Regions from separate parts of the Thioalkalivibrio sp. ALRh genome, predicted to be linked through region 1. Evidence: riboswitches for the same ligand, from Rfam matches in the RefSeq annotation. Region 1 holds a riboswitch; the other holds the start of a gene.
The links. Region 1 has a riboswitch for cobalamin ahead of F791_RS0101520 (porin). Riboswitches for the same ligand answer to the same signal wherever they lie in the genome.

Region 1 (6,615 bases):
CAGCGGCGACCCCTTCTGGTTCGGGGTGGGCGCGACCCTGATGCGGCGTTTTCCGGTCGCGCAGACCTGCGTCTGGCCGGCGCCCTCGGCGTTCAGCCTGGCCGCTGCGCGCATGGGCTGGCCGCTGCAGCAGACCCGCTGCCTGTCGGTGCACGGCCGGCCGATGGAGGCGCTGCGGCCCTGGTTGCATGACGGCGCGCGACTGCTGATCCTGAGCCGCGACGGGGATACCCCGGCGGAACTGGCGCACTGGCTGACCGGGCTCGGCTTCGGCGATTCCACCCTGACCGTATTGCAGTCCCTGGGTGCGGACCGCGAGGCGGCGGTCCGCGCGCGCGCCGGGGCCTGGCCGGAGGTCGCGATCGAGGCGCTGAACACGGTGGCGCTGGAGTGCCGGGCCGATCCGGCGGCGCAGGTGCTGGCGGCCAGTGCCGGCCGGCCGGAGGCGCAGTTCGAGCAGGACGGCCAGATCACCAAGCGCGAGGTGCGGGCGGTGGCGCTGGCCCTGCTGGCGCCCGGACGCGGCGAGCGGCTGTGGGACGTGGGCGCCGGCTCCGGAGCCATCGGCATCGAGTGGATGCTGACGGATCCGGCCAACACCGCCGTGGCCATCGAGCCGCGCGCGGAGCGCCTGGAACGCATCGCGCGCAACGCGAGCACGCTGGGGGTGCCGGCGCTCCGTCCCATCCACGGGCGGGCGCCGGAGGCACTGGGAGACCTGCCGCCACCCGACGCGATCTTCATCGGCGGCGGGCTGACCACGCCGGGGCTGGTGGAGCACTGCATCGGCCAACTGCGCCCGGGCGGGCGGCTGGTCGCCAGCAGCGTGACCGTGGAAGGGGACGCGGTGCTGGCGGCGGCGCACGAGCGCCACGCCGGCGAGCTCACGCGGATCAACGTCAGCCGCGCGGAGCCGCTGGGCGGCATGGCCGGCTGGCAGCCGCTGCGGCCGGTGACCCTGTGGTCGCTGCGCCGGAGCTGAGGGAAACGCCGAGTGGGGCGCATGTCCGGGTGACCCCCGGCGTCGGCTTCGCCTCGGCCTGCACGGCCGGCGAGCTGGAGGCACTGGTCCGCGAGGTGCTGGCCGAGGCGCACGCCGGGTTGCGGGCGGGGGGCGGCGAGGCGATCGAGATCCGGCAGCTGGCGGCCCCGGCGCACAAGGGCGACAGCCCGGTGCTGTGGACGGCCGCGCGCGACCTGGAGCTGGAGCCGGTGTTCGCGTCGGCGGCCGCGCTGGCCGAGCACGACGCTGCCCTGTCCACGGACTCCTCGCGCTCGCGTGCCGCCGCCGGGGTCGGTTCGGTGGCGGAGGCGGCGGCGCTGGCGGTGGCCGGCGACGGGGCGCGCCTGCTGCTGCCGCGGCGGCTCTCGGCACGGGCGAGCTGCGCGGTGGCCGTGCGGACGGTGAACGGGACAGACGGGAATTTCGAGGAGTTTTGATGACGGTTCATTTTGTCGGAGCGGGGCCCGGTGCGGCCGATCTGCTGACTTTGCGCGGGCGCGATCGTATCGCGGCCTGCCCGGTATGCCTGTATGCCGGTTCGCTGGTGCCGGAGGCGGTGCTGGAGCATGTCCCGGAGGGGGCGCGCGTGGTCAACACCGCGCCACTGACGCTGGACGCGATCATGGAGGAGATCGAACGCGCCCACGCGGCGGGCCAGGACGTGGCGCGCCTGCACTCCGGCGATCTTTCGGTCTACAGCGCGCTGGGCGAGCAGATCCGCCGGCTGGAGGCGGCCGGGATCGACTACAGCATCACGCCTGGAGTGCCGGCGTTCTCTGCCGCCGCGGCGACCCTGGGGCGGGAACTGACGGTGCCGGAGGTGGCGCAGTCGTTGGTGCTGACGCGCACGCCGGGGCGGGCGTCCTCCATGCCGGAGCGCGAACGGCTGGCGAGCTTTGCCGCCACCGGGGCGACCCTGGCGATCCACCTGTCGCTGCACAATATCGAGACCGTGGTCGAAGACCTGCGGCCGCACTATGGCTGCGACTGCCCGGTGGCGATCGTGTTTCGCGCCAGCTGGCCGGACGAGACCGTGGTGCGCGGTTCGCTGGGGAATATCGCGGAGCGGGCGCAGGCCCTGACCACGCGGCGCTCGGCGCTGATCCTAGTGGGGCCGGCGCTGGACCCGGGGGATTTTCGCGACAGTGCGCTGTACGACCCGTCGCACGTGCGCCGTTACCGCGGCATGGACGGGGACTAAGCGGTGGCGCCCCTGATCTTCCGCAGGCAGGGATAACGCCGGTGGGTGTTGTGGGACACGGGGCTTTTCGCCTGCAAGCAGGCTCCCACATCGCCAGGAACCTGTAGGAGTCTGCTTGCAGGCGAAGGCGGTTTCTTCCCGATCAGGGTCATGGCAAGGGGCCGCCATGCGGCGGCCCCTTGGTTCCCGGCCGGTTTAGCGGCGGCGGTAGTTGTCGTGGCAGGCCAGACAATGGTGGCGCACGCCGTTCAGGGCCTCGGTGGCGCGAAGCTGGAAGTCTTCGTTCTCCAGGTCGTCGGCCGACTCCACCTTGCGCTGCAGTCGTTCGGCGGCCTCGCGGTAGGCTGCCTTGTACTCGGAGAACTCCGGGTCCTCCCAGGCCGCGGGCAGGGCCCCGGGTTCGCCGTCCCGCGCTGGTGTCTCGCGTGCGAACCAGGTTTCGATGTCGTCGGCGCGGCGCGCCAGTTCCTCGGCCAGACCGGGCAGACGTTCGGCGAATGGTGCGTCATAACGCAGGATCTGCTCGATGCTGCGGTAGGTGGCCGAGGTGCCCTGCATGCTCTGCTGACGGAAGCGCTGGAAGGCCTCGGTCGCATCCACTTTGGCCGGATCGTCCAGGGTCTCGTCATAGTCGCCCCAGGGGCCCGGCATTGTGACAGTGACCTCCGCGGTGGCCGGGCTGCCGGTGGCAGCCAGCAACAGGATCGCAAAGAGGGTGGTTCTCAACGGGTGGTGGATCGGTTGCATCCAGTTCATGTCGATTCTCCCGGTCATTTCTCAGAAGCGGAACTGGTGCTGCAGGTGCAGCTCCCAGTCCGAGGTGTCGGTGTCGCGGTCCAGCCACATCAGTTGGGTCTTGTGCCGCTGGCCACGGTGATACCAGTTGAGGCCGGCACCCCATTCACGCTGCCAGCGCTCGTCAGTGCCAAGATCGTCGCCTGCGTCGTGGCGCAATACGGCGTGGCGCGCGGCGAACTCCAGTCCCTCCACCGGCAGCGACTGCGCCAGTTCCAGTTCGGCCCCCAGGTCGTGGTAGCTCGCGGTGCGGTCGGGGGAGACATCGCGGCGGAAGGCCGCCAGCGACAGCGAGGTATGGGCGAACTTGACCACCGCGTCGGCGGTGGCGGTGATCCAGTCGGCGCGTTGGTTGGCCACCGTGTCTTCGATGCCGCGGCTCCAGTCGCGCAGGTGGTTGCGGCTGGCGGCCTGTACGCCGGCGCCCAGGGCGACGGTGCGCTCCACGGCCTGGCCTAACGTGGTGTTGTCACGTGGGACTGCGCCGACCGGGGCCCACGCGCCGCGCGCGCTGAACAGGTGGCCGGATGTGGAGGGGCGCTCGTCGCGCTGATCCAGACGCCCGCGACCGTCAAACACGCCGATGGCCCATGCCCGGTTGTCGCCGGCGCCGCCCAGCAGGGCGATACCGGTGTCGCGGCCGGCCGGAACCTCGAACTGGTTGCCGGCGATGCTCAGTTCGGTGAACAGGCGGTTGGGTCCGCCGATATCCCGCGACAGGCCGAAGGGGACCGTAAACTGGCCAGCCCGCAGGCCCAGGTGTTCACCCAGTGCGTACTGCAACCAGATGTCGCGCATGGACAGCTCGCCGCTGCTGAAATCCGGCTGCAGGCGGAAGCTCAGATCGGGGTGGAACAGGGTGCCCGAGGTGTCCAGCCAGGCACGACGGAAGTCGAATTCGCTGCTGGAGCCATCCGGGTCTCGTTCGTAGCTGTAGCGGCCCTGGATCAGCGGATCCAGGGTGACCTGCAGGCCGTCTTCCGCGTCGCCGAATTCGAAGCCGGCTTGTGCCGGCGCGATGCCCGCGGCCGTCATCAGGCACAGGGTGGCCAGGGCCGGGACGGCATGCTGTCCCGGTCGGAGATGGGTATGGTTCATTGTTGGGTTGCTCCCTTGGACGCGCGACCCCGCACGCCGTGGATGAAACGACGCCGGAAGCTGGACAGGGAGCAGGGGAGGCCGGGCGATGCGAGCACGCCGGACTGGCCCGCTCGGCCGCCCACCGCGGCGTCGGGTGTCGTCCAGGCCGGTCTCCGGACTCGCGAAGTGGATGCGCGATGCATCCAGGGCGGATCGCCTTCCCGCGGGCATCCCGGGGATGCGCCGCAGTGGCATTGGATCCGCCCGTCTCCGCCTACCGTTGCGGGGGCAGTGCCGGCCTTGCGAATGTCGATTCGCGCACCGGCTTCCCGATTATCCCCGGCGGCTGAGCGCCGGGGCACCTAGAGAGGGGCGAACCGTAATGGAGGGAAAAGGGGGGGTCAAGTTTGTCCGGGTATCCCGGGAAACGGTGTAGTGGGGGCGAACCCGGCTCCCCTGGAGGCTGATAATTGATGCAGATCATCTCCGGGGCGGATTTTGATCGCGACCAGGTTTCCGCGTCTGTAGGGTGGGTTTTAAGTGGTTTGGACCGAGTCTATTTCGGTTCGCGCCGATATCCGCTTCTCAGATGTCTGTTACTCATCTGTTACTCAAGGGAGACCTGTATGAAAACGCTTTCCGGATTCCGCATGACGGCGCTGGCGGCTTGTGCAGCCGTCGCGTTCGGGGCCGCAGCCCCGGCCGTGGCCGATACCGACTATTCCGAATACCGCGACGTGTTCGAGCCGCTGCCGGCGCTGCCGCCGATCCCGGCGGACAACTCGATGACCAAGGAGAAGATCGAGCTGGGCAAGATGCTGTTCTTCGAGCCGCGCATCTCCAGCTCCGGCGTGATCTCCTGCGCCACCTGCCACAACCCGGCGCTGGGCTGGGCGGACCGCATCCCGCGCGCGGTGGGCCATGACGGCCAGGTTGGCGAGCGCAATACCCCGACCGTGCTGAATTCCGGCTTCTTCACGGCCCAGTTCTGGGATGGCCGCGAGGACGATCTGGAAGGCCAGGCCCTGGGCCCGATCCAGGACGCGATCGAGATGGCGATGCCGCTGGAGGAGGCGATCGCGCGCCTGGAGGAGTTCAACGAGTACCAGGAGAAGTTCGAGGCCGCCTATCCCGATTATGACGGCGACAACGTGATCAATACCGACCACGTGGCCAAGGCCCTGGCGACGTTCCAGCGCACGCTGAACACCCCGAATTCGCCGCTGGATCGCTGGCTGGTCGGGGACGAGGGTGCGATGAGCGAGCAGCAGATGCGCGGGATGAAGCTGTTCGCCGATAACGGCTGCGTGGCCTGCCACAGCGGACCGGCGTTGACCGACAGCAACTTCCATCGCATCCAGGTGCCGGGCTCGGAAGACAAGGGCCGCTATCTGGTCACGGGCGATGAGGCCGACAAGTTCGCGTTCAAGACCCCGACGCTGCGCAATGTGGCGCTGACCTACCCCTACATGAACAACGGCGAGACCGCGACGCTGGACGAGGCGATCCGCATCATGGGGCAGGAGATGCTGGGCATGGAGTTCAGCGATGACGAGGTCGCGGACATCGAGGCCTTCATGCACGCACTGACCGGCGAGATGCCGCGCTTCGATATCCCCGCGCTGCCGTAACTGGCCGCACTGGGATCGGGTGTTACAAGCCCCCTCCGGAGACGGAGGGGGCTTTTTCGTGGGTGCGTTTATTCGACCGTGATAGTGATCTTTTCGGACACAACCGGTGGGTCGAAGCTAATGTGGCGGTAGTCCATGAACAGCAACTGCAGGGTGTACTCGCCGGGTTCCAGTTCCAGCTCGCCCTCGGTCTGTCCACCACCGAAATGACGCTTGTGGTCGGAGAAGGGCAGCGAGGCATCCAAGTCCACCTCGTCGAGTGGCTTGTTCACCAGCAGGTGGTGGTGGCCGGTGTTGTCCATCTCCACGCCGGCCGGCGCGACACCCATGCCGCGCAGGCCCATCTGGACACGCACTGGACTTTCGAGCGTTTCGCCATCCTGTGGACTGATGAAATAAACCTCGGCCCCGTCCGGTGGCGCAATGCGGTCGGTCGCCATGGCATTCCCGGCCAGCGCCAGGCCGCCGGTCAGTGCCAGTAACGTGGAAAGTCGGGTGAGCGTGGGATTCATGAAGGCTCCTTTGGCCCGCGTTCGGGCATCCGTGTGGTCCCAACTCCAGTATAGACCGCGGTCCCTGCGGCAGCCCCGCGGCGTTCTGCTACCCTAGGCGCCTTCAAATTCCACCTTCCTCAGGAACGAGTGCTTCGCATGACTTTTCGTACCCGTTTTGCCCCCAGTCCGACCGGCTATCTGCATATTGGCGGTGCCCGCACCGCGCTGTTCTCCTGGCTGTATGCGCGTCACCACGGTGGCGAGTTCGTGCTGCGCATCGAAGACACCGATCTGGAGCGCAGCAATGCGGAATCGGTCAACGCGATCCTTGAGGGGATGAACTGGCTGGGGCTGACTTACGATCACGGGCCGTTCTATCAGACGGAGCGTTTTGATCGGTACAAGGAGGTA
Region 2 (6,615 bases), on a different contig from region 1:
GCGCCGCGGTCCAGCCAAAGCGCGTGTAACGCGCATTGCGGTAGCCCCACATCGCATCCAGCGTATTCACCAGGCGATACAGCACCACCCCCGGCGCACCGGCCACCAGGAACCAGAAAATGGTGCCGAACAAGGCATCGTTGCCGTTCTCCAGTACCGACTCCACCGCCGCGCCGCTGACCCCGGCCACATCCAGGGCCTCGCTGTCGCGGCTGACCAGCATCTGCACCTGCTGCCGCGCCTGGCCCAGATCGCCGGCCTCCAGCGCCCGGGCCACGCGCTCGGCGTGCTCGTCGAGGCTGCGCCAGCCCAGCGCCAACGCCAGTACCAGCAGCCCTACCAGCCAGACCGGCAGGAGCTGCTGCAACCAGACCGTCAGCAGCACAAAGGGCACCACCAGGACGGCCAGAAGCAGCGCGCCGCGGGCCCGACCATCGCGGTAGAACCGGGCCTCCAGGCGCTGGACCAGCAGCCCGAACCCGGCCAGCGGGTGCCAGCGGCGCGGATCGCCGATCAGGCGATCCAGCACCAGCGCACCAAGCAGCGTGAGGAACGCGATCAGCATCGGGTCATCCACTCGCTGAGGAACCGCCGGGTGCGTCGGTACGGCTGCCCCAGCGATTCTCGAACACCAGTTCGTCCAGCGACCGTCGCTGATCCCAGCCCTCGGTTTCCAGCATCGGCCGCTCGTAGAACGCATCCACATGACCCAGACAAAGGATCGCGATCGGCCAGGCCCCTTTCGGCATCCCCAGCTCCCCGGCCAGCCAGTCCGGGTCGAACAGCGACACCCAGCCCATGCCCAGGCCCTCGGCCCGGGCCGCGAGCCACAGGTTCTGGATCGCACACGCGGCGGAGCACAGGTCCATCTCCGGGATGGTGCGCCGACCCAGCACGTAGCGCTCGCGCCCATCGGTCAACGCGACCACCAGCAGCTCGCCGGCATCGCGGATGCCTTCGAGCTTCAGACGGTGCACCTCGGCGGCACGCTCGCCGCAGGCCTCGGCCGTGCGTGTCTGCTCCGCCGCCACATGCCCGTGCAACGCATCGCGCAGCCGCGCGTCGGTCACCCGCAGAAAGCGCCAGGGCTGCATGTAGCCCACGCTGGGCGCCTGGTGCGCGGCCTCCAGCAGGCGCCGCAGGGTATCGGGGTCCACCGGGTCCGGGCGGAAATGCCGCATGTCCCGGCGCTCGCCGATCACGCGATAGACCGCTGCGCGCTCCGCCGAGGCGAACGCGTTCGGATTCTCTTCTGACTGGTTGGGAGCTGGGGCCGTCATGAGGTTCCGTCGAGGCGACGGCGCGGCGAAGACACGAAGGAACAGGCTTTTAGGAACGCACCTGCGCCCTCGACCGTTGCCCGCCGCACGGTCGCAGGATGAATCACCGCCAGGCCGGTCTCCGGGCTTGCGAGCGTCGGGGGATGCCGACCGGCAGACGCCTTCCCGGGCACAGGACCCAGTGGCCAGTCTGCCGAGCGATTTACCGCTCGCTTACCGTTGCGGGGGCAGCGCCGGACTTGCACCAGCTTCCCGTTTCACCTGCCAACTGCAGGCACCTGACGAAAGCGGAGCATGATACGCGCTCAGGGTGCCCCCGACCAATTTGGGCACCAAACCATCTTGCCCTTGCTGCTATGATGAGGCGCTTTCGCTGCCCGTGCGGCGCCCCGAAAACACGGTATTGTTTACGTTACGAACAATCCACAACAGTCGGATTTTTAATGACTTTCACTTCCCTCAAACGCCAGTTAACGGCCCTTGCCGCGCTATTCCTGTGCGCGGGGCCGACACTGGCCGAACCGGTCACGGTGACCGACGATGACGATCGCGAGGTCACGCTCGACCGGCCCGCCGAACGTATCGTCAGCCTGGCCCCGCACATCACGGAAGTCCTGTTCGCCGTCGGCGCCGGAGAGCAGCTGGTCGGCGTCACGCAGCACAGCGACTTCCCGCCGGAGGCGGAGATGATCCCGCGAGTCGGTGGCTACAGCCGCATCGACCTGGAACGTGTGGTCGAGATGGACCCGGACCTGGTGGTCGCCTGGCGCAGTGGCAACTCCAGCTCGCAGATCGAGCGCCTGCGCGATCTGGGGCTGAACGTCTATGTCTCGGAGCCGCGCAGTTTCGAGGGCGTGGCCTCCAGCATGCGTCGCATGGCGCAGCTGGCCGGTACCGAGGAACGCGGCGAAGCGGCGGTGCAGGCCTTTCTCGACGAGATCGAGACGTTGCGGCTGGACTATGCCGACCGTGACCCGGTCCCGCTGTTCTACCAGGTCTGGGAACAGCCCCTGATGACGGTCAACGACGATCACCTGATCGGCGAGGCCATCCGCCTGTGCGGGGGCAAGAACGTGTTCGGCCACCTGGACCGCCTGGTGCCGCGCATGGACCGCGAGGCCGTGATCGAGGCCGATCCGGAGGTGATCATCGGCGGCGGCATGGGCGAAGACCGGCCGGACTGGGTAATTGCCTGGGAACAATGGGAGGACATGACCGCGGTGCAGCGCGACAACCTGTTCTTTATCCCGCCGTCGCTGCTCCAGCGTCACACCCCGCGGATTGCCGAAGGGACCCGGCTGATGTGCGAGGAACTGGAACGGGCCCGTTCACGCCGGGACGACTGACCAGCCGTGACGCGCTCCTTCCTCCTCGCCACGGGGGTCCTGCTCCCGGCGTCGCTGCTTGCGATCCTGATCGCGCTGGCCTACGGCAGCGTCGCCATTGCTCCCGGCGACCTGCTCGCGGTGATTCAGGGCGAAGGAAGCCGCCTGCACAACACGCTGGTACTGGAACTGCGCCTGCCACGCGCCCTGGCCGCATTCGCCGCCGGCGGGCTGCTGGGCGTCGCCGGTGCCCTGATGCAGGTGTTGCTGCGCAATCCGCTGGCCGATCCCTATGTGCTGGGCCTCTCCGGCGGGGCTTCGGTGGGTGCCCTGCTGGCCATGCTCGCGGGGCTGTCGATGTTCTCGGTCTCGGTCGCCGCATTCGCAGGCGCGCTGCTGTCCACGGTGATCGTGTTCGGCCTGGCGCACGGCACCGGCAGCTGGACGCCGACCCGATTGCTGCTGACCGGCGTGGTCGTGGCGGCCGGCTGGGGCGCCGTGATCAGCTTCCTGCTCGCCGTGAGCCCGACCGCGGAGCTGCCCGGGATGCTGTACTGGCTGATGGGCGATGTCTCCCACGCCCGCAACCCCTACCCCGCCTGGGGTGTGCTGGTGCTGGTCGTGTTGCTGGCCCTGCCGCTGGGACGGACGCTCAACGTGCTGGCGCGCGGCCCGATGCAGGCGGCCGCACTGGGCGTGGCCGTGCGGCCGGTGGAATGGACGATCTACGTCGCGGCGGCACTGATCACCGCCACGGCGGTCATGCAGGTCGGTGCGGTGGGCTTCGTCGGACTAATCGTGCCGCACATGCTCCGGCTGATCTTCGGCAACGACCAGCGCGTGATCCTGCCGGCCTCGGCACTCGGCGGCGGCATCCTGCTGACGCTGGCCGACACCCTCGCCCGTACGATGATCGCCCCGGAGCAGTTGCCCGTCGGCGTGATCACCGCGATGCTGGGCGTCCCCGTATTCCTGTTCCTGCTGTACCGGAGCCGCTGATGCCTCCGCACACTGCCGACCCCCAACGTCACGGCGACCCCCATGCGCCGGGTGCCGAGAGCGTGCACGAGGCGCCGGGGCCGGACACCCTGCTGGCCACCCACGATCTGGTCATCGATATTCCGGAACGCGCCAGCGGCTCACCCCTGGACCTGACCATCAACCCGGGACAGTGCTGGGGCATCCTCGGCCCGAACGGCGCGGGCAAGAGCACCCTGCTGCATACCCTGGCCGGGCTGCGCGCGGCCCGCACCGGAGAGATCCATGTGCAAGGCCGCCCGCTCCCTGAATACTCGCGAGCGCATCTGGCGCGCGAGCTGGGCCTGGTGTTTCAGAAGCACCACGACGGCTTCCCTGCAACAGTACTGGAGACCGCTCTGATCGGCCGCCACCCCTACCTGCGGCCCTGGGACATCGAGTCCGCCGAGGACTACGCCCAGGCCCGCGCCGCCCTGGCCCGCATGGATCTGGCGGAACTGGAGCACCGCCTGGTGGATACCCTGTCCGGTGGCGAACGCCAGCGCCTGGCCATCGCCACCGCACTCACCCAGAACCCGCGGCTCCTGCTGCTGGACGAGCCCACCAGCCAGCTCGACCTGCACCACCAGGTGGCGGTGCTGGACCATATACGCGGCATCGCCCGGGACAACCGCGCCGCGATCCTGGTGCTGCACGACGTGAACCTGGCGGTACGTTACTGCGATCACCTGCTGCTGATGTTCCCCGACGGAAAGGCCTGCTGGGGCCCCACCCGAACCATGCTGGTGCCCTCCGCGCTGGAACGGCTGTACAACCAGCCACTGAGCACCGGCGAGATCGACGGCCAGCCGGTCTTCATGCCGACCATCCCGTAACGAGGAATCCCGGTGGAATTCTTTCGCACCCTGCCCCTGCAAGCTGTCGCCGATTCCCTGCAGGCCGAGCTGACCGTACCGGCCCTGCCCCGGCTTTGCCCCGCCATTGACGCCCTTGTTGAAGAGACCGGGCCCGATGCCGGCGTCGTCTACTGCCTGTGGGGCGAGTTTCGTGTCCGGCGCGAGTGCATCAATGGCGGTGTGCGCTTCACCCTGCCGAGCTGCCCGAACGCCCTCGCCTGGACCCTAACGACCGGGCATCCGCCGAAGCCGGAGGCGGTCATGCTGCACCTGACCATCAACCGCCAGGAGCACGACCCGGATTTCGTGGAGAGTCTTGAATTCTTTGCTGATAGCTGGCTCGAACTGACATCGCTGCAGCCGCCCCATGACAGGCCCTGACTGCAATTTTCTTTTGCTTTTATGGTCGGTATGGTTGCAGGGTTCATTAAGGGAAACACTGATGACTGTACACACTCGCGTTGGCACCCCAGGTTCTCCGAGACAAGGCGCGGTGCGCAGCCGGTAGTGGTTCTACCGGCAAGGGCCGCAACGCAGGATCGGGGAACCTGGGGTGCCAACCCCACAAGCCATTGAATGCAAGGGCTCGAGTCGCTTTTGCGCGCGCACGGCGTTGCGGCTCCCTTGTGCAGAATGACTGCACGGCGGTCACCGCGCCTTGTTCGCACGCAAAAGCGACTCGAGCGCGAGCGTGTACATTCATCAGTGTTTCCCTAGGAGAAGTCATGACCCCCACACCGCCGGACAGCGTACGCACAGCCCACCCGACCCAGGACGGCGCGGGTGTGAAGATTCGCCGCATCCATGACTTTCGCGGCGGCCTGGATCCCTTCCTGATGCTGGACGAATTGAAGGCCAGTGCGAAGGAGGACTACATCGGTGGTTTCCCCTCCCACCCGCATCGCGGGTTCGAGACGCTGACCTACCTCGTCCATGGCGGCCTGACCCACGAAGATTCGATGGGTAACCAGGGTCGTGTGGAGGCCGGCGAGGCGCAGTGGATGAGCGCCGGGCGCGGGGTCATCCACTCCGAGATGCCCCTGCTGGACTCGGACGGGCTGCACGGCTTCCAGCTATGGGTAAACCTGCCGGCACGGCGCAAGATGGACCCGCCGCGTTACCGCGACGTGCGCGCCGACGCGATGCGCCACCTGCCGGAAGACGACGGCCCACTGCACTTCAAGGCGATCGCCGGCTCCTGGCAGACCAGCGCCGGGGATACCGAAGGCCCGCTGGAACAGATCGGAGAAGGTGCGGCGATGGCGGATCTGAGCCTGCCGGCAGGCTACCGCCTGTCACTGGCCGTCCAGCTGGACGACCGGGTGCTCGCCTATGTCTATGACGGCGAGCTGACCGGGCTGAAGACGGGCGAACTGGGCACCTGGAGCGGACAGACGCAGATCCACCTGATCGCCCAGCAGGATGCGCGGGTGCTGCTGTTCAAGGGCCGCCCGCTGGGCGAACCGATCGCCCACTACGGCCCGTTCGTGATGAACACCTCCGACGAGATCGAGCAGGCGATCAGCGACTATCAGTCCGGCCAGCTCGCGGCCGAACCGGCCAGCATCGACTGACCCGGCAGGGTCTGACTCTGGCAGGGGCTTTCGCGGGCAAGCCCGCTCCCACAGACTTCAGGGTAGCGCCGGGTAAGAGTCATCGCTCTACCCACTGCCCCCTGTGGGAGCCGCCTTGGCGGCGAAGCCCCTGCCCACGCCAGCCAGCTCCCCCGGACCACCCGCCCGCTAGTTGGGCGCCTCTTGGTCGTCCTCGCGCGCCCACCCCATCGTGCGTTTTACGGCCTTCTTCCAGCCCCGGTAGTAGCGATCGCGGGTGGCCGCATCCATCTGCGGCTCGAATACCCGGTCCAGCTGGCTCTTCTGCGCCAGTTCGTCGCGCGTCCAGAAACCCACGGCCAGCCCGGCCAGATAGGCAGCCCCCAGGGCAGTCGATTCCGTGACCACCGGGCGCTCGACATTCACCCCGAGCATGTCGGCCTGGAACTGCATCATCACGTTGTTGGCGACCGCACCGCCGTCGACGCGCAGGCCCTTCAGCGCGATGCCGGAGTCCTGCTCCATCGCGTCGATCACGTCCTTCGTCTGATAGGCCAGCGAGTCCAGCGTGGCGCGGGTGATG

Region 2: linked by a shared signal. The riboswitch ahead of bluB (5,6-dimethylbenzimidazole synthase) and the one ahead of F791_RS0101520 (porin) in region 1 are both predicted to bind cobalamin.

Annotation. Positions count from the first base shown of each region.
Region 1 is NZ_KB906519.1:317,219-323,833, reverse strand. It holds gene F791_RS0101540 (bifunctional cobalt-precorrin-7 (C(5))-methyltransferase/cobalt-precorrin-6B (C(15))-methyltransferase) at 1-982, shown strand, start outside; gene F791_RS0101535 (cobalamin biosynthesis protein) at 1,012-1,440, shown strand; gene cobM (precorrin-4 C(11)-methyltransferase) at 1,440-2,204, shown strand; gene F791_RS0101525 (cytochrome c) at 2,400-2,960, opposite strand; gene F791_RS0101520 (porin) at 2,982-4,097, opposite strand; cobalamin riboswitch at 4,226-4,460, opposite strand; gene F791_RS0101515 (cytochrome-c peroxidase) at 4,730-5,710, shown strand; gene F791_RS0101510 (DUF4399 domain-containing protein) at 5,779-6,222, opposite strand; gene gltX (glutamate--tRNA ligase) at 6,361-6,615, shown strand, end outside.
Region 2 is NZ_KB906524.1:78,264-84,878, forward strand. It holds gene cbiB (adenosylcobinamide-phosphate synthase CbiB) at 1-565, opposite strand, end outside; gene bluB (5,6-dimethylbenzimidazole synthase) at 570-1,280, opposite strand; cobalamin riboswitch at 1,375-1,577, opposite strand; gene F791_RS0111515 (cobalamin-binding protein) at 1,724-2,626, shown strand; gene F791_RS0111520 (iron ABC transporter permease) at 2,633-3,604, shown strand; gene F791_RS0111525 (ABC transporter ATP-binding protein) at 3,604-4,458, shown strand; gene F791_RS0111530 (hypothetical protein) at 4,471-4,860, shown strand; gene F791_RS0111535 (pirin family protein) at 5,205-6,053, shown strand; gene glpK (glycerol kinase GlpK) at 6,222-6,615, opposite strand, start outside.